DNA from 2 places in the Arthrobacter sp. ok909 genome. Region 1 is predicted to be linked to the other one. Evidence: predicted binding sites of a transcription regulator. Region 1 holds the regulator's gene; the other holds the start of a gene.

Evidence for each region. Region 1 encodes LexA, which represses DNA repair genes until DNA is damaged. Its sites were predicted from a motif close to TCGAACANNTGTTCGA; they were not measured.
Region 2: the regulator LexA is predicted to act here: its motif matches at 6,088-6,103, upstream of BLR03_RS10515 (DUF6504 family protein).

What each region holds. Positions count from the first base shown of each region.
Region 1 is NZ_FNJS01000003.1:183,425-194,891, reverse strand. Features, by position in the region: gene priA (bifunctional 1-(5-phosphoribosyl)-5-((5-phosphoribosylamino)methylideneamino)imidazole-4-carboxamide isomerase/phosphoribosylanthranilate isomerase PriA) at 1-580, opposite strand, end outside; gene BLR03_RS24310 (hypothetical protein) at 629-787, opposite strand; gene hisH (imidazole glycerol phosphate synthase subunit HisH) at 788-1,519, opposite strand; gene hisB (imidazoleglycerol-phosphate dehydratase HisB) at 1,516-2,142, opposite strand; gene BLR03_RS04305 (histidinol-phosphate transaminase) at 2,213-3,331, opposite strand; gene BLR03_RS04300 (LysM peptidoglycan-binding domain-containing protein) at 3,400-3,789, opposite strand; gene lexA (transcriptional repressor LexA) at 4,144-4,893, shown strand; gene BLR03_RS04290 (ATP-dependent DNA helicase) at 4,974-7,136, opposite strand; gene hflX (GTPase HflX) at 7,129-8,727, opposite strand; gene BLR03_RS04280 (class I SAM-dependent methyltransferase) at 9,470-10,084, shown strand; gene dapF (diaminopimelate epimerase) at 10,065-11,018, opposite strand; gene miaA (tRNA (adenosine(37)-N6)-dimethylallyltransferase MiaA) at 11,070-11,467, opposite strand, start outside.
Region 2 is NZ_FNJS01000010.1:110,007-121,473, reverse strand. Features, by position in the region: gene thrS (threonine--tRNA ligase) at 1-2,000, opposite strand, end outside; gene BLR03_RS10520 (DNA polymerase III subunit alpha) at 2,159-5,671, opposite strand; gene BLR03_RS10515 (DUF6504 family protein) at 5,668-6,003, opposite strand; gene BLR03_RS10510 (virginiamycin B lyase family protein) at 6,279-7,562, shown strand; gene BLR03_RS10505 (hypothetical protein) at 7,559-7,945, shown strand; gene BLR03_RS10500 (chorismate mutase) at 7,975-8,301, opposite strand; gene BLR03_RS10495 (VOC family protein) at 8,316-8,738, shown strand; gene BLR03_RS10490 (SOS response-associated peptidase) at 8,739-9,488, opposite strand; gene BLR03_RS10485 (mycoredoxin) at 9,624-9,881, shown strand; gene BLR03_RS10480 (S-(hydroxymethyl)mycothiol dehydrogenase) at 10,028-11,113, shown strand; gene BLR03_RS10475 (MBL fold metallo-hydrolase) at 11,110-11,467, shown strand, end outside.

The sequences.
Region 1 (11,467 bases):
TCTCGACCATCTGGCGCAGGAGTTGGACGTTGGGGCCCTGGAGGGTGCCGTCCTTGGTCACGTCGGTGACGACGTACCGGGCGCAGCCGGCGTCTTCGAGGCGGCCGAGCACCTCCCAGAGGTCCCCGCCTTCCTTGGTCCAGCCGCGGCCGGCGAGCGTGGTGCCGCGGACATCGAGGCCGACGGCAATCTTATCGCCAAAGCGCTCGATCACCCGGGAGGTCCATTCCGGGTTCTCCAGTGCCGCGGTGCCCAGGTTCACGCGGGCCACGCCGAGGTCGAGCGCCTTCTCGAGGGAATCGTCGTCGCGCAGGCCGCCGGAGAGTTCAACCTTGATGTCAAGCCGCCCCACGACCTCGCGCAGCAGTTCAGCGTTGGAGCCGCGCCCGAATGCGGCGTCCAGGTCCACCAGATGCACCCACTCGGCCCCCTGCTGCTGCCAGTTGAGCGCGGCCTCCAGCGGGGTGCCGTAGCTCGTCTCGCTGCCGGCTTCGCCTTGCACGAGCCGGACGGCCTGGCCGTTGACGACGTCGACGGCAGGCAGAAGCTCGAGTACGGGCAGCGGGGTTTCGGTGGTCATCGTGGTGTCCTCAGCTCGGGATGGTGGGTCAGGAACGCGGCGCGGCCGTCAGGACGCCGGCAGGGTCAGGAGATAGGCGGCCAGCAGCGACATGCCGGCCAGGATGTAGAACACGACCTCCACCCAGCGCGGACTTTTCTGCTGGCGGAAGGAGATTGCGCCGCCGACCAGCAGGCCGGCGACGCCCATGAGGACCAGGGACCACATCTAGGCGGTCTGTTCCGGGGCCGCGGGGCGCAGGCCGTCGACCCAGTTGCGCAGGAGCCGGGCGCCGGCATCACCGGACTTCTCCGGGTGGAACTGCGTGGCGCACAGCGGGCCGTTCTCCACGGCCGCAATGAACGGCGCACCGTGTTCGGACCAGGTCACCAGGGGCGCCGCCATCCGGGGCTGGATGACGTCGAAGTCCCAGTGCTGGACCCCGTAGGAGTGCACGAAGTAGAAGCGCTCACCCTCGACGCCGGCGAACAACTTGGATCCCTCCGGGACGGAGACGGTGTTCCAGCCCATGTGGGGCACGACGTCGGCGGGCAGCAACTCGACCTTGCCGGGCCACTCCCCCATGCCTTCGGCTTCCGTGCCGTGTTCGACGCCTGCCTCGAACAGCACCTGGAGTCCGACGCAGATGGCAAGCACGGGGCGGCCGCCGGCGACGCGGCGCCCGATCATGCGGATGGCGTCCACGGACTTGAGTTCGCGCATGACGGTTTCGAAGGCGCCGACGCCGGGGACGACGAGGCCGTCGGCGTTGAGGACGTCCTCGGGCTTGGAACTGAGGATGACCTCGGCCCCGGCCCGCTCCAGAGCACGGACGGCAGAGCGGACGTTGCCGGAACCGTAGTCCAGCACCGTGACGGTCGGCTTTCCCTCCGGAGACACCGGCTTGGTTGCGGCGGCGGGGTCGATGATGGCCCCGTCGCGCAGGACCGGGCCGGTCACAGGGCGCCCTTGGTGGACGGGATGCCCTCGACCCGGGGGTCCGGTTCGACGGCTGCGCGCAGGGCCCGGGCGAAGGCCTTGAACTGGGCCTCGACGATGTGGTGGGGGTCGCGTCCGGCCGTGACGTTCATGTGGAGGCAGATCCCGGCGTGGAGCGTGATCGCCTCGAACACGTGGCGGGTCAGCGAGCCGGTGAAGTGGCCGCCGATCAGGTGGTATTCCTGGCCTGCCGGCTCGCCGGCGTGGACAAGGTAGGGCCGGCCCGAGACGTCGACGACGGCCTGCGCGAGGGCCTCATCCAGGGGCACGGTCGCCTCGCCGAAGCGGCGGATTCCGGCCTTGTTGCCCAATGCGGTCCGCAGAACCTCGCCGAAGGTGATGGCCACGTCCTCGACGGTGTGGTGGACATCGATGTGGGTGTCGCCGGTGGCCTTGACGGTCATGTCAATCAGCGAGTGCTTGCTCAGGGCCGTCAGCATGTGGTCGTAGAACGGGACCGACGTGCTGATATCCGAGACCCCGGTGCCGTCCAGGTTGATCTCAACCAGGACAGAGGACTCACTGGTGGTCCGTTCCATGCGTGCGGTCCGGCCCTCGGCGGCGGTGGCTCCGGTGTTGCTCATGTAGATGTGTCCTTTGGAAGAAGGCAGGGTGCTGGGCAGTCTGGCGGGGCGCACTGGCTCCCCGTCAAGTCTAGGCCTGCGGCGTTGCGTGGCTGGTCAGGATGCGTTCAAGGGCTTCGAGGAAGGCTGTGGTTTCCGTCTCAGTGCCCGCGGTCACGCGAAGGTGCCCCGGGATGCCGACGTCGCGGATGAGGACGCCGGCGTCCAGCAGGCCCTGCCAGACGTCGTGCGGGTTCTCCAGGCCGCCGAAGAACACGTAGTTGGAATCGGAAGCCGCCGGTTTTAGGCCCAGGCGGGCCAGCTCGGACACGATCCGGTCGCGCTGGCGCTTGATGTCCTCGACGTCGGCCATGAGGGCCACACGGTGGTGCAGCGCGGCCAGGGCCGTCGCTTGGGTTATAGCGGAGAGGTGGTACGGCAGACGGACCAGCCGCAGGGCGTCGGTGACCTCCGGAGCGGCGGCCATGTACCCGAGCCGCGCCCCGGCGAGGGCGAAGGCCTTGCTCATGGTGCGCGAGACGATGAGCCGCTCACGGCCGGGCAGCAGGGTCAGTGCGCTGGGCGTGCCGTCGTGGGCAAACTCGTGGTACGCCTCGTCTACGATCACGATGGTCTGGCTGGCCTCTCCGGCGGCATAGACGGCCTCGACGACATCAAGACCCAGTCCGGTACCGGTGGGGTTATTCGGGGAGCACAGGAAGACAATGTTGGGCTGCAGCTCCCGGACCTGGCGGGCAGCCGATTCCGCGCTGAGCCCGTAGTCCGCCGCGCGGGCGCCAACAATGTACTCCGTGTCCGTGCCGGCGGCCAGCAGCGGGTACATCGAGTATGTGGGAGGGAAACCAAGGGCCGTCCGGCCGGGACCGCCAAACGCCTGGAGGATTTGCTGAAGTACTTCGTTGGAGCCGTTCGCGGCCCAGATGTTCTCCGCGCCCAGGCCGTGGCCAAGGTACTCGGCCAGGGCTTCCCGCAATTCGGTGAACTCCCGGTCCGGATACCGGTTCAGCCCCGCGGCGGCGGCGCTGACAGCCTCGGTGATAGCGGCGCGGACGTCGGCCGGGACACCATGGGTGTTCTCGTTGACGTTGAGCAGAATGGGGACGTCCAGCTGGGGTGCGCCATACGGTCGCAGGCCGCGCAGATTGGTTCGGAGGGGCAGTCGGTTGAGGCGCTCAAGCTGGTCAGTCACGTGACCAGTTTAAGTGGAAGCGGGACGGGCGCTGAAACTGTGACGCCCGGGACGGTCGCCGGCGGTACCTACTTGGACGGAACGAACAGCTGCTGGCCCGGCATTACACGCGCGGCGTCAAGGTTGTTCAACTGCACGATATCGGCCACGACGTCACGGGGATCGCGTTCCGGCGCCACGGTCCCCGCAATGGCCCAGAGTGACTCCCCCGGCTGGACAGTCACGGAAACAGTGGGCGTCACATTGAGCTGGTCCGCGGAATCCGCCGCCTTGGCCGGAGCGGTAAGGAATCCGCTGAACGACAAGATGAGCGCTGCCAGCAGGATCAGCGGGATCCCGAAGAAGACGAACCGTCCGCGCCGGGTGAGCCGCAGCGGCGCCTGCTTCGGCCGCCGGGCGACCTCGCGGCCCGTGATGCTGTGATCAAAGGTGCTGTGAAACGCGCTTGCTGCTGACATGAACTGAGCCCTCCTGGACCATACGGTGCCGCCCGGCGTACTCCACGTACTCGCCGCCAACCGGCCGAACATTCGAACATAGAACCGAATAATGCGCTCGGGGCGTAAAAGCCGGAATCGAACACATATTCGAACTTTGCTAGTTCTGTTTTAGCACTTAGTAACGAACGATGTCGAGACTCGCTAGAACAAATGTTTGAAAAAGCGATGCCGCTGGCCTACTTTTGAGGGAAAGAACAACAGCTTGTGAACTCGTTCATCGGTAGTTGATCAGGAGGGTCTGACATTTCAGGCCGGAAGTTCCCGGTGACAGCAGCCACGGCGGCCGGGTGGAACGGAAAGGCGTTGGCGAACATGGCAGCACAAGCCACCGGCGGCCGGGCCAGCTCACGGAGCGCCCAGCCTGCACGGGCCCCCAAGAGCCTGACCGTCCGGCAGAAGAAAATCCTGGAAACGATCCAGCGCTCCGTCAGTGACAACGGCTACCCGCCGTCCATGCGCGAAATCGGCGACACCGTCGGACTCGCCAGCCTGTCGAGCGTGACCCATCAGCTGTCCCAACTTGAAAAGCTCGGCTACCTGCGTCGGGACCCAAAGCGTCCAAGGGCCATGGAAGTGCTCATGCCGCTGACCCTGGACGAGGGGACGAGGGCCATTTCGGGCGTCGAGAAATCCAGCGGCCTCCGCGCCGTCGGTGGCCTCTCCGTGACGGAACTCGCCAGCGCCACCGACACGGCAATGGTGCCGTTTGTCGGACGCATCGCGGCCGGCGGACCGATCCTCGCCGACCAGGTGGTGGAGGACGTCATGCCCCTGCCGCGCCAACTGGTGGGCCACGGCGAACTCTTCATGCTCAAGGTGGCCGGCGACTCGATGATCGATGCCGCCATCTGCGACGGCGACTGGGTGGTTGTCCGCCGCCAGGGTGATGCCGTGAACGGCGACATCGTGGCTGCGCTGCTCGACGATGAAGCAACGGTCAAGACGTTCCGCCAGCGCGACGGCCACACCTGGCTGCTACCGCAAAACACCCAGTACGAGCCCATCCTCGGCGACCACGCCGTGATCATGGGCAAGGTCGTCTCGGTGCTCCGCTCCCTGTAGCCACCCCGTGGCAGGCCTCCCGGGGACGGCTTCCAAGGGACGGCTTCCGGGGGCCGGAGCCGCGGCTCCGGCCCCCGCTTTTAGTTCTTTGCGGAGTCCTTCGCCAGCCGCTTCAAGGCGGCCACGGCGATCGAAGGATCCGTGGTGGGCCAGAACGGCGGAAGCGCGGCGCGGAGGAACCCGCCGTAGCGCTCCGTGGACAGCCGCGAATCCAGCACCGCCACCACACCCTTGTCCGAGGTCGAGCGGATCAGCCGGCCGGCGCCCTGCGCCAGGCGGATTGCGGCGTGCGTGGCCGAGACGGACATGAAGCCGTTGCCGCCGGCCTGCGCCACCGCACGGGAACGTGCTGTCATGAGCGGGTCGTCCGGCCGCGGGAACGGAATCCTGTCAATGACCACCAGGCGGCAGGACACTCCGGGAACGTCGACGCCCTGCCACAGGGACATCGTGCCGAACAAACATGTGTCCGGCTCGTCGGCAAACTGCCGCACGAGCGCTGTCATGCTCGACTCCCCCTGGCACAGGATGCTGAGGCCCAGCCGTGGCCGCATCGCCTCGGCGGCCTCCTCCGCCGCTCGCCGGGAGGAAAACAGGCACAGGGCGCCGCCGCCGGAGGCACGGATCAGTTTCTCGAGTTCGTCCAGAGCCTCCGGGGACGTGCCGCGCCCGGGCTTGGGCAGGTGCTGGGCGACATAGAGGATGCCCTGCTTCGGATAGTCGAAGGGGGACCCGACGTCGACGCCGGTCCAGCTCGGGGCGCCGCTGCCGACCAGGCCGAGGCCTCCGGCGGCCGGCTCGAACGCCGCCCCGATGGCGAGCGTGGCCGATGTCAGGATGACGGTGTGGTCCGCGAACAGTCCTTCACGCAGCCGCCCCGCGACGCTCAACGGGGCCACATTGATCAAGGCCGGCGCGGTCTCGTCCGGCTGGGAGTAGCCCTGCGCCGGGTCGAAGCTGCTATTGCGGGAGAACCACACGACTTCGCGGTTTTCCCGCGCGGCCAGGAGGCGTTCGCAAAGTTCCAGGATGACCATGAGGCGGGACCGGGCGAGCTGGCGACCGCCGTCGGCCGTCGTGGAACTGTCCCCCTTGGAATCGGACAGCGCGGCGCGGCAGGCGTCGCGCAACTGGTCGATGCAGTCGAGTTGCTCGGTGTTCAGGCCGTTGGGCATCAACCCGCTGGGGACGCCTTCGATGGCGAGCTCCAGGTGGGAGGCGGCATTGTTCAGGGCGTCCACGGTGATGCCTGTGTGCTTACGGGCCCCGGACGCGGCGGCGTGGACCATCGCCACGGAGAGCTGGCCGGAGACTGCGCCTGTGACGCGGTCCTGCAGTTCGTGGGCCTCGTCCACCACCACGACGTCGTACTCGGGCAGGACCGCCAGGCCTTCGAAGGCGCTGACGGCGAGCATGGCGTGGTTGGTGACCACGACGTCGGCATCGGCGGCGTTCTGCCGGGCCAGTTCACTGAAGCATTCGGCCGCGAGCGGGCACTTCTGCGCGCCGAGGCACTCCATGGACGTGACGGAGACCTGCCGCCAGGCCCGGTCCGTGACACCGGGCATGAGTTCGTCCCGGTCCCCCGTGGCCGTCTCCTCCGCCCATTCGCGCAGGCGCACCACTTCCTTGCCGAGCTGGGAGGAAGGCCCGCCCAGCGCGGCGGCAAAGTGCGGCACGGACGTGTCCTCGCCGAGGGAGAACAGTTGCCCCTCGGACGGTTCCTCGGACGGGAAGCCGCCCTCGATCTTGTGCCGGCACACATAGTTGGACCGGCCCTTCACCAAGGCAACCTTGACGGGCCGCTCCAGGGCCGGGGTGATGGTCTTGAGCAGCCGGGGCAGGTCGCGGCCGACAATCTGGGTCTGCAGTGCCAGGGTCGCAGTGGAGACCAGGGTGGGCTTGTTGCTGGTCAGCGAGTGGGCGATCAGCGGAATCAGGTACGCCAGTGACTTGCCGGTGCCGGTGCCGGCCTGGACCAGCAGGTGGTCGCCGCTGTCGATCGCGCGCGCCACCTGCCGGGCCATTTCGTGCTGGCCGTCGCGGCTCTGGCCACCCATGCCGGACACGGCACGGTCGAGCAGCTCAATCACGAACTCCTCGCCAGTCCCGCCGGCCGTGTTGCCGGACGCCGTGTTGCCGTCCGCGGCGTCCTCGCCCGTCCCTCCGTCGGCCGGTTCCGCGTCAGCGGCCCCGGCGTCCGAGGATCCGGCCTTGGCCTTGGTCACCGCAGCCTCAGTCATTGCTGATGAAGGGATCCAGTTCAGCGGCGAGTCCTTCGCGCACCATCACCACGGCCCGGGTGCCGGTTTCCTCGTGCTCTAGGCTGAGGATCTCGGCGTCGGTCTCATGGAGCTTGTTGAGCAGATCTCCACGGTTGTACGGGATCAACAGCTCAAGCTTCACGCCGGGGCGCGGAATGCCGTCACTGATGGCTTTGAGCAATTCCGGGATGCCTTCACCTGTGCGTGCCGAGACCACCACGTGGCGCGGTTCGCGCTGCTTGAGCCGTTCGACCACAAACGGGTCGGCGGCGTCGGCCTTGTTCAGGACGATGATTTCCGGAACCTTGCGGGCGTCGACTTCGCTGAAGACTGCCCGGACTGCGGCGATCTGGCCCTCGGGGTCGGGGTGCGAGACGTCGACGACGTGCAGGATGAGGTCCGAGTCGGCCACCTCTTCCAGGGTGGAGCGGAATGCTTCCACGAGCTGGGTGGGCAGCGAGCGGACGAATCCCACGGTGTCCGCCAGCGTGTAGCCGAGGCCGTCGGCGGTTTCTGCCTTGCGCACGGTGGGGTCCAGGGTGGCGAACAGGGCGTTCTCCACCAGCACCCCGGCGTCGGTCAGGCGGTTCAGGAGCGAGGACTTCCCGGCGTTGGTGTAGCCGGCGATCGCTACTGACGGCACGGCATTACGACGACGGTTGGCGCGCTTCGTTTCCCGGGCGGGCTTCATCGCGGCGATTTCGCGCCGCAGCTTGGCCATGCGGGTGCGGATCCGGCGGCGGTCCAGTTCGATCTTGGTTTCACCGGGACCACGGGAACCCATGCCGGCGCCGGCGCCGCCCACCTGGCCACCGGCCTGGCGGGACATCGACTCTCCCCAGCCGCGCAGGCGCGGGAGCAGGTATTCGAGCTGGGCCAGTTCCACCTGTGCCTTGCCTTCCCGGCTCTTGGCATGCTGCGCGAAGATGTCCAGGATGAGCGCGGTGCGGTCGATGACTTTGACCTTGACGATGTCCTCCAGGCCGCGCCGCTGGGACGGGGCGAGTTCGGCGTCGACCACTACGGTGTCGGCGCCCGTGGACATCACGATGGCTTTGAGTTCCTGCGCCTTGCCGGAGCCGAGGAACGTTCCGGGGTCGGGCTTGGCCCGGCGCTGGACGAGCCCGTCCAGGACCTCCGAGCCGGCTGTCTCAGCGAGGGCGGCAAGTTCACGCAGGGAGTTCTCGGCGTCGGCGAGGGTACCTTCGCTCCAGAGTCCGGCCAAGACCACGCGTTCGAGGCGCAGCTGCCGGTATTCGACCTCGGTGACGTCCTCGAGTTCGGTGGACAGGCCCGCCTTGCGGCGCAGGGCGTGGCGTTCCTCGAGGTCCTGCTGGTCGCCGTCGAAGTTCGTGTACACGTCGTCCAGGCGCGAGATGGCCTGTGCCGTGCCGAACACCGCCTTCTGGCCGCCGGCGCTCGTGCCGGCCGCGTCGTTGACTCCGGTGCCGCGGCCCGCATTCGGGGCAGGGGTGTCCTTGGAGAGGATCCGGTCGATAACAGCCTGGATCTCCGCAGGGCTCATGTCCTGGGCGGCTGAATCGGGTCCGGTGTTGGGCTGGCTGGTCATGGTCTCCTTTAGGGGTTCGGCTATTTCAGAATAGTGCCGATTGGTGCTCTGTGGGGCGGTATTCGCGCTGGGCTGACGGCGAGGGGTCATGCAGGCCTCCTGGAATGCCCGCGGCAACGGTGCCGGGGGCAGGGCTGGCTCCGGACGGAGCGCTGGCTGGGTAGAGAGAACAGCAAGTTGAAGAAAACAGCTAGGTGAAGAGAGCGGCTTGGTGGGAGAGGCGCCCGAGGCGCCTGGCTGCGGGAACGCAGTGAGGTAATTGCCGTCCGCCGGGCCGGCCCCGAATCGGGCCATGCACGGTGTCAAGGAAAGAAGGGCCGCCGCCAAGGCGTTGCCGAGAAAAGCGGTTGGATTCCAAGTGTTTCGTGCACCTGCTGGCGAGATAACTCGACAGGGCGATGGGGGCACTGAGCGGAAGGCGTTTACCTGCGTCGCTGCGGGGACGGGATGAGACCCGTGCCGGCTACTTGGAGATCAAGATCATGCTTTTAAGCCTAGCAGACGCTGAAGCTCGCCCGGTTCGCGCAGCTGGCTCCCTCGGGGTGGGCCGTTCGGGGCCGGGGTCCGCCGTTCGGGGAGGGCCGCCGGGATCGTTCACGCCCCGTTCCAGGGCTCGGCCGCCGTTCCTTGCTGGGACCGGGCCGTTCCGTTGCGTACCCGGGTTGCGTACCCGGGCCCGGACGCCGTTCCGCGTCCCGTCCGGTTTCCCATTCGGGTGGACCGCCAACTAATCTGGCCCATTATGGAGTCTGCACACTATTTCAGCGCCCAGCCCGCCGGGCCTTTCACCCGCAAGCCGCTCACCGTGGACCTTGCCGGTGAGACGCGCCGGCTGCAGACGTCCTCAGGGATCTTCAGCCCGGACGGGATCGACAAGGGAACGGCCGTGCTGCTGGCAGATGTCCCGGCTCCGGCTCCGCAGGGAAACCTGCTTGATATCGGCTGCGGCTGGGGCCCGATTGCCCTGACCATGGCCCTGCGGGCACCGCACTCCCGCGTCTACGCGGTGGACGTGAACGAGCGCTGCGTGACCCTGACCAACGAAAACGCCGCACTGCTGGGACTCACCAACGTCACCGCCAGCACGCCGGAGGCTGTGGACCCCGAACTGCGTTTTGACACCATCTGGTCCAACCCGCCTATCCGGATCGGCAAGGACGAACTTCACACGCTCCTGCGCCTGTGGATTCCGCGGCTGACGCCGGGCGGATCGGCCTGGCTGGTGGTCCAGAAGAATCTCGGCTCGGATTCGCTGCAGCGTTGGCTCGCGGCGGAGCTCGATTCCAGCTTCACCGTGACCCGTGAGAGCACGTCGAAGTCGTTCCGGATCCTTCGGGTCAGGAAAGCGTCCCGGTAGCCACGATCACGGCCGGGCCGCTGAGCTCGACGTGTTCGTGTCCCTCCGGACCGACGAAGAATTTCACACCGACCACTCCCCCGGGAACGTGAACGTTCCACGCGTCCGGTGCGCCCTGCCCGGCCCAGTGGCGGATGGCGACGGCGGCGGCGCAGGCACCGGTGCCGCATGACTGGGTTTCCCCCACCCCCCGCTCGTGGACCCGCATGGTGATGGTGCCCGTGCCCTCGTGGACGAGTGGTTCGGAGGGCACTACGAATTCAACATTGGTGCCGTGCGGCGGCGTCGGGTCCACCTTGGGCGCGGTGAACAGCTGCGTGGCCTCAAGTTCGGCCATTTCGGCCAGGGCCACCACTGTGTGCGGGTTGCCCATGCTGACCGACAGTGCGGGTCTGGCCACCTCCAGCCCCTCGGCGCTGACGAGCGAATCCATGGCCCGCGCGGTCGCCTCGCCCGGGAAAATGAACTCCCAGGGCCCCATGTCGACGGCATAGCCGGCAGCGGTGCGGACGATCGTCTTCACGCCGCCCCGGGTGCCGATGACGAGGGATTCGCCGGCCGGCAGGTTCACGAGGCCTTCGGCGATGAGGAAGTGCACAAAGACGCGGACGCCGTTGCCGCACATCTCAGACAGCGAGCCGTCGCCATTTCGGTAGTCCATGAACCACTCGGCGTCGGGGTGCACGGTCAGCAATTCCTGCCCCTCGGGCACGAGCCGCGAGGGCACCGCACGGATCAGGCCGTCGCCGCCGATGCCGCGGTGCCGGTCGCAGAGCGCCGCGACCTGCTCGGGGCTGAGCGACAGTGCGCCGTTGGGGTCGGCGATCAGGACAAAGTCGTTGCCTGTTCCGTGGCCCTTGGAAAACTTCAGACCGCTGAGGGATGCGGTATCGCCGGCGGCAGGGGCGGCGGCTACGGCGTGGGATGCGTCCATGCTCCAAGGTTACCGTTCCGTACGGAGAGCTCCGGCACCGTGACGGGAACGCTACGCCAGCGGCGGAACGGGCGCCGTCCGGCACAGGGCCGCGGCCTTGGCCACCAAGGCGGGATCCTGCCAGTCCAGCCAGTTGACCCGGGGATCGGCCCGGAACCAGGTCAGTTGCCGGCGTGCGAACTGCCGGGTGGCGATGATCGTTTCATCCGCGGCCTGCTCGAGGCTGGAAGTGCCATCGAGAACCCGAAGGAACTGGGCATAGCCGAGGGCCCGTGGCGCGGTCCTGCCGTTGCGGAGCCCCGCGGCGTCGAGCCGCCGCACTTCCTCCAGCAGCCCACGGTCCACCATGGCGTGGACCCGCAGGGCCAGGCGCTCCCGGAGCAGTTCCCTATCCACCTCGAGCCCGATCTGGACGGCAGGCTGGAAGTACTCGCGGGCGGGCATGAAGG
Region 2 (11,467 bases), on a different contig from region 1:
CGGTTGCGGACAGCGTCGACGATCCGCTGGACGGCTTCGGCGACGGGCACGCCGTTGTCCTGGCTGCCGTCACGGAAGCGGAAGGACACGGCTCCCGCCTCGGCGTCGTCTCCGCCGGCGATCAGCACGAACGGGATCTTGTCCTTGCTGGCCGTGCGGATCTTCTTGGGGAAGCGGTCCGAGGAGATGTCCACCTCGGCACGGATGCCGGCCGCCTTGAGCTGGCCGACGACGTCGAACATGTAGTCGTTGAAGGCCTCCGCCACCGGGATGCCCACCACCTGCACGGGAGCCAGCCAGGCCGGGAAGGCGCCGGCGTAGTGCTCGGTCAGCACGCCCATGAAGCGCTCCACCGAGCCGAACAGGGCACGGTGGATCATCACGGGCCGCTGGCGGGTGCCGTCGGCGGCCTGGAACTCGAGCTCGAAGCGTTCGGGCAGGTTGAAGTCCAGCTGGATGGTGGACATCTGCCAGGTGCGGCCGAGCGCGTCCTTGGCCTGGACCGAGATCTTGGGGCCGTAGAACGCGGCTCCGCCCGGATCCGGGACCAGCTCCAGGCCGGAGGCTTCGGCCACCTCGGCGAGGGTGCGGGTGGCTTCCTCCCACGTGGCGTCGTCGCCGACAAACTTGTCCGGGTTCTTGGTGGAAAGCTCGAGGTAGAAGTCGTCCAGGCCGTAGTCCTTGAGCAGCCCGAGGACGAAGTTCAGCGTGGTGGTGAGCTCGTCCTTCATCTGCTCGCGGGTGCAGTAGATGTGGGCGTCGTCCTGGGTCATGCCCCGGACGCGGGTCAGGCCGTGGACCACGCCGGACTTCTCGTAGCGGTAGACCGAGCCGAATTCGAAGAGCCGCAGCGGCAGTTCGCGGTACGAGCGCCCCCGGGACCTGAAGATCAGGTTGTGCATGGGGCAGTTCATCGGCTTGAGGTAGTAGTCCTGGCCCGGCTTGCGGACCGTGCCGTCCTCGTTCAGTTCCGCGTCGATGTGCATGGCCGGGAACATGCCCTCGCGGTACCAGTCCAGGTGGCCGGAGACCTCATAGAGGTGGCCCTTGGTGATGTGCGGGGTGTAGACGAACTCGTAGCCGGCATCGACGTGGCGCTGCCGGGAGTAGTCCTCCATGGCCTTGCGGATGATGCCGCCCTTGGGGTGGAAGACCGGCAGGCCGGAGCCGAGCTCGTCCGGGAAGGAGAACAGGTCCAGTTCCGCGCCGAGTTTGCGGTGGTCGCGGCGCTCGGCCTCGGCGATGCGCTCCTGGTAGGCCTTGAGCGCATCCTTGGTGGGCCAGGCGGTGCCGTAGATGCGCTGCAGCTGCTGGTTGTTCTGATTGCCCAGCCAGTAGGCGGCCGAGGACCGGGTCAGGGCGAAGGCATTGGAGATCAGCTTGGTGTTCGGCAGGTGCGGTCCGCGGCACAGATCGCACCAGATGCTGTCCCCGCTCTTGCGGTCCACGTTGTCGTAGATGGTGAGGTCGCCGGCGCCCACCTCGACGTTGACGCCCTCTCCGGCGTCGGCGGCGTCGTTCTTCTTGCCCAGGAGCTCAAGCTTGTAGGGCTCGTCCTTCATCGCCTCGCGGGCCTCGTCCTCGGTGACGACGCGGCGCACGAACTTCTGATTCTGGTTGATGATCTTCTGCATCATCTTTTCCAGGGCCTTCAGGTCTTCCGGGGTGAACGGTTCCGCGACGTCGAAGTCGAAGTAGAAGCCGTCAGTGATGTAGGGGCCGATGCCGAGCTTCGCGTCGGGGCGCAGCTGCTGCACGGCCTGGGCCATGACGTGGGCCGTGGAGTGGCGCAGGACGTTGAGCCCGTCCGGGGAATCAATGGTGATGGCCTCGACCGTGGCGTTCTCGGGAAGGGGCTGGTCCAGGTCCTTCAACTCGCCGTTGACGCGGGCCACAACAACATCGCGGCGCTCAAAGAAGAGTTCCGCGCCGGTGGTCCCGGTAGTCACCTTGGTCTCTTCGCCGTCGACGAGAAGGGTGATCTGCTGGGCATCTGACACGGGTGTCTCCTATTCAAAGTTAAGGCTTCGTAGCTTGTGGCGTACGGGGACCACAGCCAGCCTCGTCCATGCTATCGGTTTCTCCAGAGGCCAACCAACGCGCCACGGGTGCGGTGGCGCCGCAGGCGCAACGCTATTGCGGCCGCGCCGCGGGCCGGTCAGCCGCCCAGCCCGGTAATGGCGAGGTTCCGGCTGATCCCGTCCAGGGGGCCGGGCACGGGGCCGGGCAGCTCCGGCCCGGGATAGGCGGGGGCGCCCGGCGCCGCTTCCGGAAACGGCAGGGTTTCGGGGCGGCTGAGGTCCCAGGCCATGGAGGCGCTGATGCTGATCCCCCGCGGCCCGGTCCGGCGGGTGGTGCCGCGGATCAGCAGCAAACGGGTCCCGAACAGCAAGGACCCGGACTGCTCCTGCGCCTCGTGGAAGAAGACCGAATCCACGCAGCCCGTGCCGTCGTCGACGCTGATGAACACCACCCGGCGGCCGCCGCGCATGGGCGGGGTCTGGGTCGCCACCCGCACCCCGGCGACCAGCACCTCCGTGCCGTTGCGCAGTCCCAGCAACTTGTCCGCGGTGGTGACGCCGAGCCGGTCCAACAGCGGACGGTGGCTGGTCATGAGATGCTCGCTGACGTCCACGGCCATGAGGTCCAGTTCCGCCCGCACGTTGTCCACCATGCTGGGCGCGGGCAGCACCGCCTTGAGGTTCTTCAGCTCCACGTCACCCAGCGGCAACGCCAACTGGCCCTCAATGACCTCCACGCCCTTCCGGTGCGGGCGGGTCTGGAGCTTTTGCAGGTGCTGGACCAGATCCGCCCGGTTCGCCGCTCCCCCGGACGCCCGGTGCAGGGTGTCGAAGGCGCCCAGCTGGGCCAAGCGCTGGATACTCGGCCTGCTCAGCCGCGACCGGGCGCGCAGGTCCGCCAGGGAATCGTAGGGCTGGCCGGCCACAATCCGCTTCAGTTCGGCGGCGGAGAGCCCGAAGATGCCGTTCAGGCTCAGCCGGATGCCCAGCTTGCCCCGGTCCGGCCCGGATTCCACCCGTTCCACCCGGTACTCGGCCTGGCTCCGGTTGATGTCGAGGGGAAGGATGGGGATGCCCAGCCGGCGCGCCTCGGCCACGAGCAGGCGTTTGGGGTACATGCCGGGGTCATGCTCCCAGAGTCCGGCCAGGAAGGCCTCCGGGTGGTGCGCCTTGAGCCAGGCCGACTGGTAGGTGGGCACGGCGAAGGCGGCTCCGTGGGCCTTGCAGAACCCGAAGCTGCCAAAGGCCTTCAGCGTGCCCCAGACCTTGTCCACCACCTCGGGGCTGTAGTTCCGGGCCCGCGCCTCCTTCCGGAAGAACTCCTCCACCTTGGCTTCCAGGACGTCGTTGCCCAGTGCCCGGCGGAATTCGTCGGCGCGCGCCAGCCCGCATCCGGTCATGACGTCGAAGGTTTTGAGGATTTGTTCGTGGAAGACGGTGACCCCGTGGGTCTCCTTGAGGACCGGTTTGAGGTCGGGGTGCGGGTAGACCTCGGGGGCGAATCCGTGCCGGTGCTCCAGGAAGGGCCGGACCATGTCGGATTTCATCGGGCCGGGGCGGAACAGCGAGATGTCAATGATGAGATCGTTGAATTCCCGGGGTGCCATCTTGCCGATCAGTTCGCGCTGGCCCGGGGATTCGATCTGGAAACAGCCCAGGGTGTGGGTGCTGCGGATCAGTTCAAAGGTCGGTTCGTCATCGAGCGGGACCGCGTTGAGGTCGATGTGCCCGTCCTCGGCAATGTAATCCGGGCCCGTCCCGTCCGGACCGGCCTGATGTGCGCCGGCGGCCACTACCTCGGCCTTGGAGGGGTGGAGCCGGATGACCTCCCGGACGGCGAAGGCCATGGCGCTCTGCATCCTGACGCCCAGGACATCGAGTTTGAGCATGCCCATGGGGTCCATGTCGTGCTTGTCGAACTGGCTCATGGGCAGGCCCAGGCCGCTGGGCTGCACGGGGGTGCGGTCCAGCAGGGTGGCATCGCCGAGGATTACGCCGCACGGGTGCATGGAGATGTGGCGGGGCAGCCGGTCCAGCCGTTCCGTGAGGTCCACCAGCAGGTCCAGCTGCTGGTTTTCGGTGAAGCCGCGCTGCTCCACCCGGTCGGCGAATTCCTTCAGCTCGGGTTTCTCCACAAGGGCTTCGCGGAAGTGCCTGGCCGAGAACCGCCACAGCTGCTTGGCGATTTCCCCGACCTCGCCGTCGTCCATGCCCAGGGCCAGGCCGGCGTCCCGCACGGCACCGCGAGCGCGGTAGCCGTTTTGCATGCTCATCAGCGTGACGCGTTCGGCTCCGAAGCGCTCAAAGATCTTCCGGTAGACGTTGTGCCGTTCGGCGCTTTCGACGTCGATGTCGATGTCGGGCAGCGTGGCGCGGTCACGGGAGAGGAAGCGTTCAAAGATGAGGTCGTGCTGGAGCGGGTTCACCTGGCTGATGTCGATCAGGTAGTTGACCAGGCTGGAGGCGCCCGAACCGCGGGCGGCAGCCCGGACGCCCATGGCCAGGATCATCCGTGAGACTTCGGCGACGGTCAGGAAGTAGGAGGCGAAGCCCAGCGAGTCGATGATCCGGAGCTCGTGTTCCAGCCGGGTTCGCATCTGCTGTTCCCGCTGCCCGGAGATTCCCGGGAAGCGGCGGCCGATGCCGGCCTCACAGCGCAGGGTCAGCTCTGCGAGCGCGTCGCCGGCGATCCCGATCACGGAGGCTTCCGGGACCACGGGCTGCTTCCAGCCCATGTCGGCCACGGGGTCCATGCGGCAGCGGTCCGCGAGCGCCTCGGTCTGGGCGAGGAGCCGTTTGAGGTCCGCCGTGCCGTACCCGGCGGCATGGATGATCTCCTTGGCCAGTTCGAGCATCCGGGCCGCCGATTTGAGCCAGCCCTGCCCGTTGGGCTGCAGCAGCGGGGCGGCGGAGAGCTCGGGCAGGGATTTGAGCGTCCGGGCGGAGTCCAGCACGTCGGCCGTGGCCGCGCCGTCCTCGGCGACATACCGCACGGCGTTACTCAGCACGGCGGGCACCCCGTGTTCCGCGGCGAGTTTGAGCATGCGCACCGCGTGGGCGGTGCTCAGCGGTTCCCCGGGCGGACTGAGCTGGGAAACGACCTCCGCCGCCAGCGTCCCGGGGGGCATGGCATCCAGCCAGCGTTTGAACAGGGTGCGGGGCCGCAGGTACCGCCGGCCGCCCATGGCACGGCCGACGTCGGAGTCCGGACCGATCAGCACCGTCAGGACCGGCTGCAGGGTTTCCGGGTCCAGGGTGCGGGAGGCCAGTTCGGCCCGGGTGACGGCCACCGGAACCGCTCCCTGCGCCTTGCCCGTGGTGCGGGCATGGGCGTCGGAGATCAGCCGGCACAGCGCCCGGTAACCGGCGCCGTTGTTGTGCCCGTGCGCCAGCACGACGACGCGTCCCCCGAGCTGGGTGCGGAGGTCGCCGTCGTCGTCAAAGACCGCGAGGTCCACCCCGACGATCGCGTCCAGCCCGGCGGCCATGCACGCCTTCAGGTGCTTGACGGTTCCGTACAGCCCGTCACGGTCCGTGCAGGCCAGTGCTGTGGCGCCGTCGGCGGCTGCGGCCGCGGCCAGCTCCTCCGGCCATGAGACGCCGTAGTGGGCGCTGAAGGCGGTGGAGACGTGCAGATGGGTGAAGCTCATGCTGTTTCGGGCTTCCGGTGGGGCTGCAGGGCGTCGTGGATTCGCACGAGCCGCCACCGGCCGCTGCTGACGTGCCGGCTCAGGTCAAGGGTGAGGGTGGGCTCCGCCGCGTCCTCCCCGGCGGCACGCACCTGGACCCGCCAGATCTCGTGGTCCACCAGGCCCGGACCGCTCCCGAGGGGCGCCCGGCTTTCCTCCGTCCACCACTGGCGGCGTTCATACCAGCGGACCGGTTCCGCGCAGACCGTGTAGTGCCGGCCCGCCCAGTCGAGCCGCAGGGGCTGCCCGGAGGGCGTGCAGGCGACATCCACGGACTCGCTGAACATGCCCACGTTGCCTCCCGACCCAGTCCGGGCTGGAGCCGGCCCAGTCCCCGCTTTCACGCCATTGCGTTCACGCCACTGCATTCACGTTATTCGAACATATCTTCGAATAACGCCAGTCTACGTCGGAGTGGCGACAAAACCCATTCCTTGCGGCATTGCACCGGATGCATGATGGCGCGGCGGACTGCGCAGGCCAGAACTCACGGGTTCCGCGGAGTAGGCTTCTTGAACCGGCACTGCAGCGCCATGGTGCACGGCACATCTATGGGGGGTAGAAAAGAGTGAAGCATCAAAGCCTGAGGACGGCTGCCGCCGTGGGAGCGGTCCTTTTTCTGGGAGCGGCACCGGCCGCGGCGGCCTCTGCGGAGGTTCTCGACGTCGGCGGGACACCGGTCGGGGTGGCGGTTGGTGCTGACGGCACTGCGTACGTGGGAAATTACGGCGCGGCCGGCGGCGTCCGGGTGATACCGCCGGGAGCGCCCCAACCCTCCCGCACCATCAGCACGGGCAACAATGTCTCCGGGATCGCGCTGGCCCCGGACGGCACCCTGTACGTGGCCCAACGCGACAGTGCCACGGGCCAGGACGTGGTGGGCGTCATCCCTGCCGGAGCGGCCGCCGTCGCAAGGAACATTCCGGTGTCGCGCGGGAACCATCTGATCGCCGTCGGACCCGACGGCACGGTCTTCGTTCCGAACCCTGCCGAACGCACCGTGTCGATCATCGCACCCAGGGGATCGACGGTGGACCGCACTGTCACGGTCGGCGCCGGCCCGGTGGAAGTGACGGTCTCGAAGGACGGCACCGCGTTCGTGACGAACCAGGACGACGGGACGGTCTCGGTGATCCCGGCCGGAGCGCACACCGTCTCACGGACCATCCAGGTCAGCTCCACCCCCGGGAAGACAGAGAACCCCCATGGGATCGCCGCCGGACCCGACGGGACCATCTATGTCACCAACATCAGTTCCAGTCACGTCGCTGTCATCACACCAGGCGCCGACACCGTGGCCTACACCATCTATGTCCCGGGCGGACCCACGGAGGCCGCCGTCGGGCAAGACGGGACCCTCTACGTGGCCAGCGCCCTCAGCCCCGCGCTGTCCGCGATAACGCCGGGCGCCACAACAGCGGGCCGCTCCATCCCGACGGAGAACAACCCCGGCCACCTCGCGGTAGCCCCGGACGGGACCATCATCGTGGCGAGCCCGGGCACCGGCGCCAACAACGGCTCCGTGTCCCGCTATGCCCCGGCCTCGGCACCGGCGTCCGGCAGCCCCCAGCACCAGGAGACCCCGGCTTCCGCCACAGCCCCATCCGGTGACGCGGCCGCCGGCCTGTGGAGTTCTCCGGCAGGCATCGCCGCCGCCGCCGGGGCGGCAGCTATCGCCGTCGCGGTGCTCATCGTCGCCGCGGGACGCCGGAGGAAGGCAGCCCGACGCGACCACGTCAATGGGACCGGGGTCGGCACCGCCGATCCCCACGCCGCGAACGAGCTGCTCCGCAGACGACCGACAGATCAGGGGTGGACGGACGCAGGTGCAGGTAGCAGGATTGAGCCATGAGCTCCCACAACGCACTCCTGAAGCACGTAAGCATCGCCGCCAAGGATTCAACCTTGGTGGCGACTTTTGATATAGACGGAAATATCCCCGGCCAGGGCGCCTATGTGGTGGGGCTCGTGGCGGCAACCCCGGACCATTCCCATCAGCGAAGAATGGGGATCGAGTTCATGAACGGCGAGGCCGTGTCCTTCTATTGCTTCAGCCATGACGGCACCGAGGAAAATTTCGACCTCAAGGGCGTCGAGCACTCGGGCAACACCATTACCGGCCATTTCCCGCTCACCACGGTGCTGGGGCTGCCCAAGGGTCACCTCATGACGGCGTTCAGCGACGCCGACGGCCGGGACTACCAGTCCAACGTGCCCGTGGAAGAGGCCCTCTAGGCGCGCTGGCCCGGGAGGAAGCGCAAGCCTCAGCTGCCGGCTTTGTACACTTCGAGTTCGAGCGCTGTGAAGGCCTCCACCATGGCGCGGTAGGTCTTCTCGACGATGTCGGGATCGATGTCCTTCTGCTCCGCGACGGCCTTGACGTGTTCGATCACGCGCTCCACGCGGCCCGGCGCCCGAACTTCCGCGCTGTCTGCCTTCAGGGTCCCGGCGATCCGGATCAGCCGCTCCCGGCGGCCGATCAGGGCCACGATCTGCTCATCCACCTCATCCACCGCCACCCGCACAGCTGCGAGCTGTGCCTTGTCGGCCTGGGCATCTTTGTCGTATCCGTGATTTGTGGACATGTTCATGACAGTATCCAAAGATGCAGCCACGAGTCGATTTAATTTCACTGGGTGTCCGCAGTGTTGACGCCTCCCGCAGTTTCTATGTAGATGGCCTGGGCTGGCCCGTCCGCCGGGAAGTCCGGGGCGAGGTCCTCTTTATCCAGGCCAATCACGGCCTCATCCTCTCGCTCTGGGACGCCGGCCAGATGCAGTCTGAAGCGGCCACCGATCCCCCTGCCGGCATTCCCTGCATCACGCTGAGCCACAACCTGGGCAGCGCGGCGGAAGTTGACTGGGTAATGGCGGAGGCCGAGTCCGCGGGAGCCACGATCGTCGCGGCGCCGAAGACCCAGCCCTGGGGCGGCTACACCGGGTACTTTGCCGATCCCGACGGCTACCGCTGGGAGGTCGCCTTCAACCCCGGCTGGGAGGTCGATGACGGCGGCACTGTGACGCTGTGACTAGAACAGGCTGCCTACCGGCTTGATGAGTTCGGCGGAGTCATTCTTCACGTTTCCGACCGCGGTACCGACGGCGTCGATCGTCCAGCCCTCGGCAACATCGTGCGCCCCCGAGCGGACCAGGTCCACCAGGGTGGCGGCGTCCCCGGCGTGCGGGTCCAGCCAGGCCTGCATGGTCGCCCGGTCCATCGGCAGCGGGACCCGGTCGTGCAGGGCCGTCAGTTCCGCCAGCATCCCGCCGGCATAGCCTTCGGGCGGCGAGTCGGTGGTCAGGATCGATGTCGAGAGCAGCCAGCGGTGCGGGTCGCCGTCGGCCTTGGACGGGTCCTTCCACCATTCGTACAGTCCGGCGAACACCATCGGGGCGCCGTCGCTCGGGTGCACGTAGTACGGCTGCTTGCTGCGGCCCTCACCGGCTTTCCATTCGTAGTAGCCGTCCGCGGGGACCGCGCAGCGCCGGGACCGCACGGCTTTCCGGAACGAGGGCCTCTCCAGTACGCTCTCGCTGCGGGCGTTGATCATCTTCGAGCCGATCCCGGGATCCTTGGCCCAGGACGGCACCAGCCCCCAGCGCGCAAGGTGCAGCTGCCGCACCGGGTTCCCGTCGATGAGCCGTTCGAGCAGGATGGGCACGTCCGCGGTCGGGGCGACGTTCCACGACGGCGGGATCGCGATCTCGTGTTCGAGTTCGGCGTCGAACTCGGCCAGCAGGTCTCCGACGGCCCGGGCCATCACGTAGCGTCCACACATGCCCTCCAGCATGCCACCGCGGACCGCCGTGCGGGAATAGTGTGCTGCGCGGTACGGTTATTGGAAGTGACGTACGACTTCCGTGGGCGCCCGGCCCTCCACGCCGGCCCCAACCACTAGCTTGAGGAGAACTTCGTGGATTTCACCCCCGAAACCGGCACCATCACCATGTTTTCGACCACGTGGTGCGGCTACTGCACCCGGTTGAAGAAGCAGCTGGACGCGCAGGGCATCGGGTACACCGAGATCAACATCGAGGAAGTCGAAGGCACTGCCGATCTCGTGGAGCAGCTCAACGGAGGCAACCGCACCGTCCCCACCGTGCTGTTCCCGGACGGCACCGCCGCCACCAACCCCTCCGCGGCCGAGGTCAAGAGCCGGCTCGCCGCCTAGCCTTCCTTTATCCAAAAGCAGCATCAAATCACGACGGCGCGGCCCCCACGGGCCGCGCCGTCCCCCGTTGTCCCGGCAGGTTGTGCAGGTAGATTAGCGGGTAAGTTGTGCGGGTAAACCGCGATTCGAGCAGAGGAGCTTATGCCATGGTCCATAAAGTCAAGGGCGCAGTAGTCCGTTCCAAGAATGCCGACGTCACCCTGGAGACGATCCTGGTGCCGGACCCCGGTCCCGGCGAGGCCCTCGTGGACATCCTCACGTGCGGCGTCTGCCACACCGATCTGCACTACAAGCAGGGCGCGATCAACGACGACTTCCCCTTCCTGCTCGGCCACGAGGCCACGGGCGTTGTCAGCGCCGTCGGACCGGACGTCACCGAGGTCGCCCCCGGCGACCGCGTGGTCCTGAACTGGCGTGCCGTCTGCGGCGAGTGCCGGGCCTGCCGCCGCGGTGAGCCCCAGTACTGTTTCAACACCCACAACGCCACCCAGAAGATGACGCTGGAAGACGGCACGGAGCTAAGCGCGGCCCTGGGCATCGGCGCCTTCGCCGAGAAGACCCTCGTGGCGGCCGGCCAGTGCACCAAGGTGGATCCCGACGCCGACCCCGCCGCCGTCGGGCTGCTCGGCTGCGGTGTGATGGCAGGCATCGGCGCCGCGATCAACACCGGGAACGTCCAGCGCGGCGATTCCGTCGCCGTGATCGGCTGCGGCGGGGTGGGCGTGGCGGCCATCGCCGGTGCGGCGCTCGCCGGCGCCACCACCGTGATCGCCGTCGACATCGACCCGAAAAAGCTCGAACGCGCCAAGGACCTCGGCGCCACCCATACCGTCGATTCCTCCGCCGTCGACCCGGTCGAGGCCATCCGCGAACTGACCGGCGGCTTCGGCGCCGACGTCGTGATCGACGCCGTCGGCCGCCCGGAAACGTACAAGCAGGCGTTCTACGCCCGCGACCTCGCCGGCACCGTGGTGCTGGTGGGCGTCCCGAGTCCCGACATGACCCTGGAGCTACCGCTCCTGGACGTGTTCGGCCGCGGCGGCTCGCTCAAGTCCTCCTGGTACGGCGACTGCCTGCCCTCGCGCGACTTCCCCATGCTCATCAGTCTCTACCGGCAGGGCAAGCTGGACCTGGACGCCTTCGTCACGGAGCGGATCACGATCGACCAGATCGAAGAAGCCTTCGACAAGATGCACGCCGGTGCTGTGCTGCGCTCGGTCGTGGAACTGTGAGCGGCGGAACGGTGAACGGCCTGCGGATCGACCGGCTGGTCACCTCCGGGACGTTTTCGCTCGACGGCGGCACCTGGGACGTTGACAACAACGTGTGGATCGTCGGCGATGACACCGAATGTGTCATCATCGACCCCGCGCACGATCCCGCTGCCGTGGCCGCGGCCGTGGCGGGCCGGAAGGTCGCCGCGATCCTGCTCACGCACGGCCACGATGACCACATCCGCGCCGTCGGCGACGTCCGGGCGCTCGTGAATGCGCCCGTGTACCTGAACCGGGACGACTGGATGCTGTGGGAGCGGGTGTTCCCCGGCACCGGGCCGGACCACGCGATTGCCGACGGCGACACCTTCG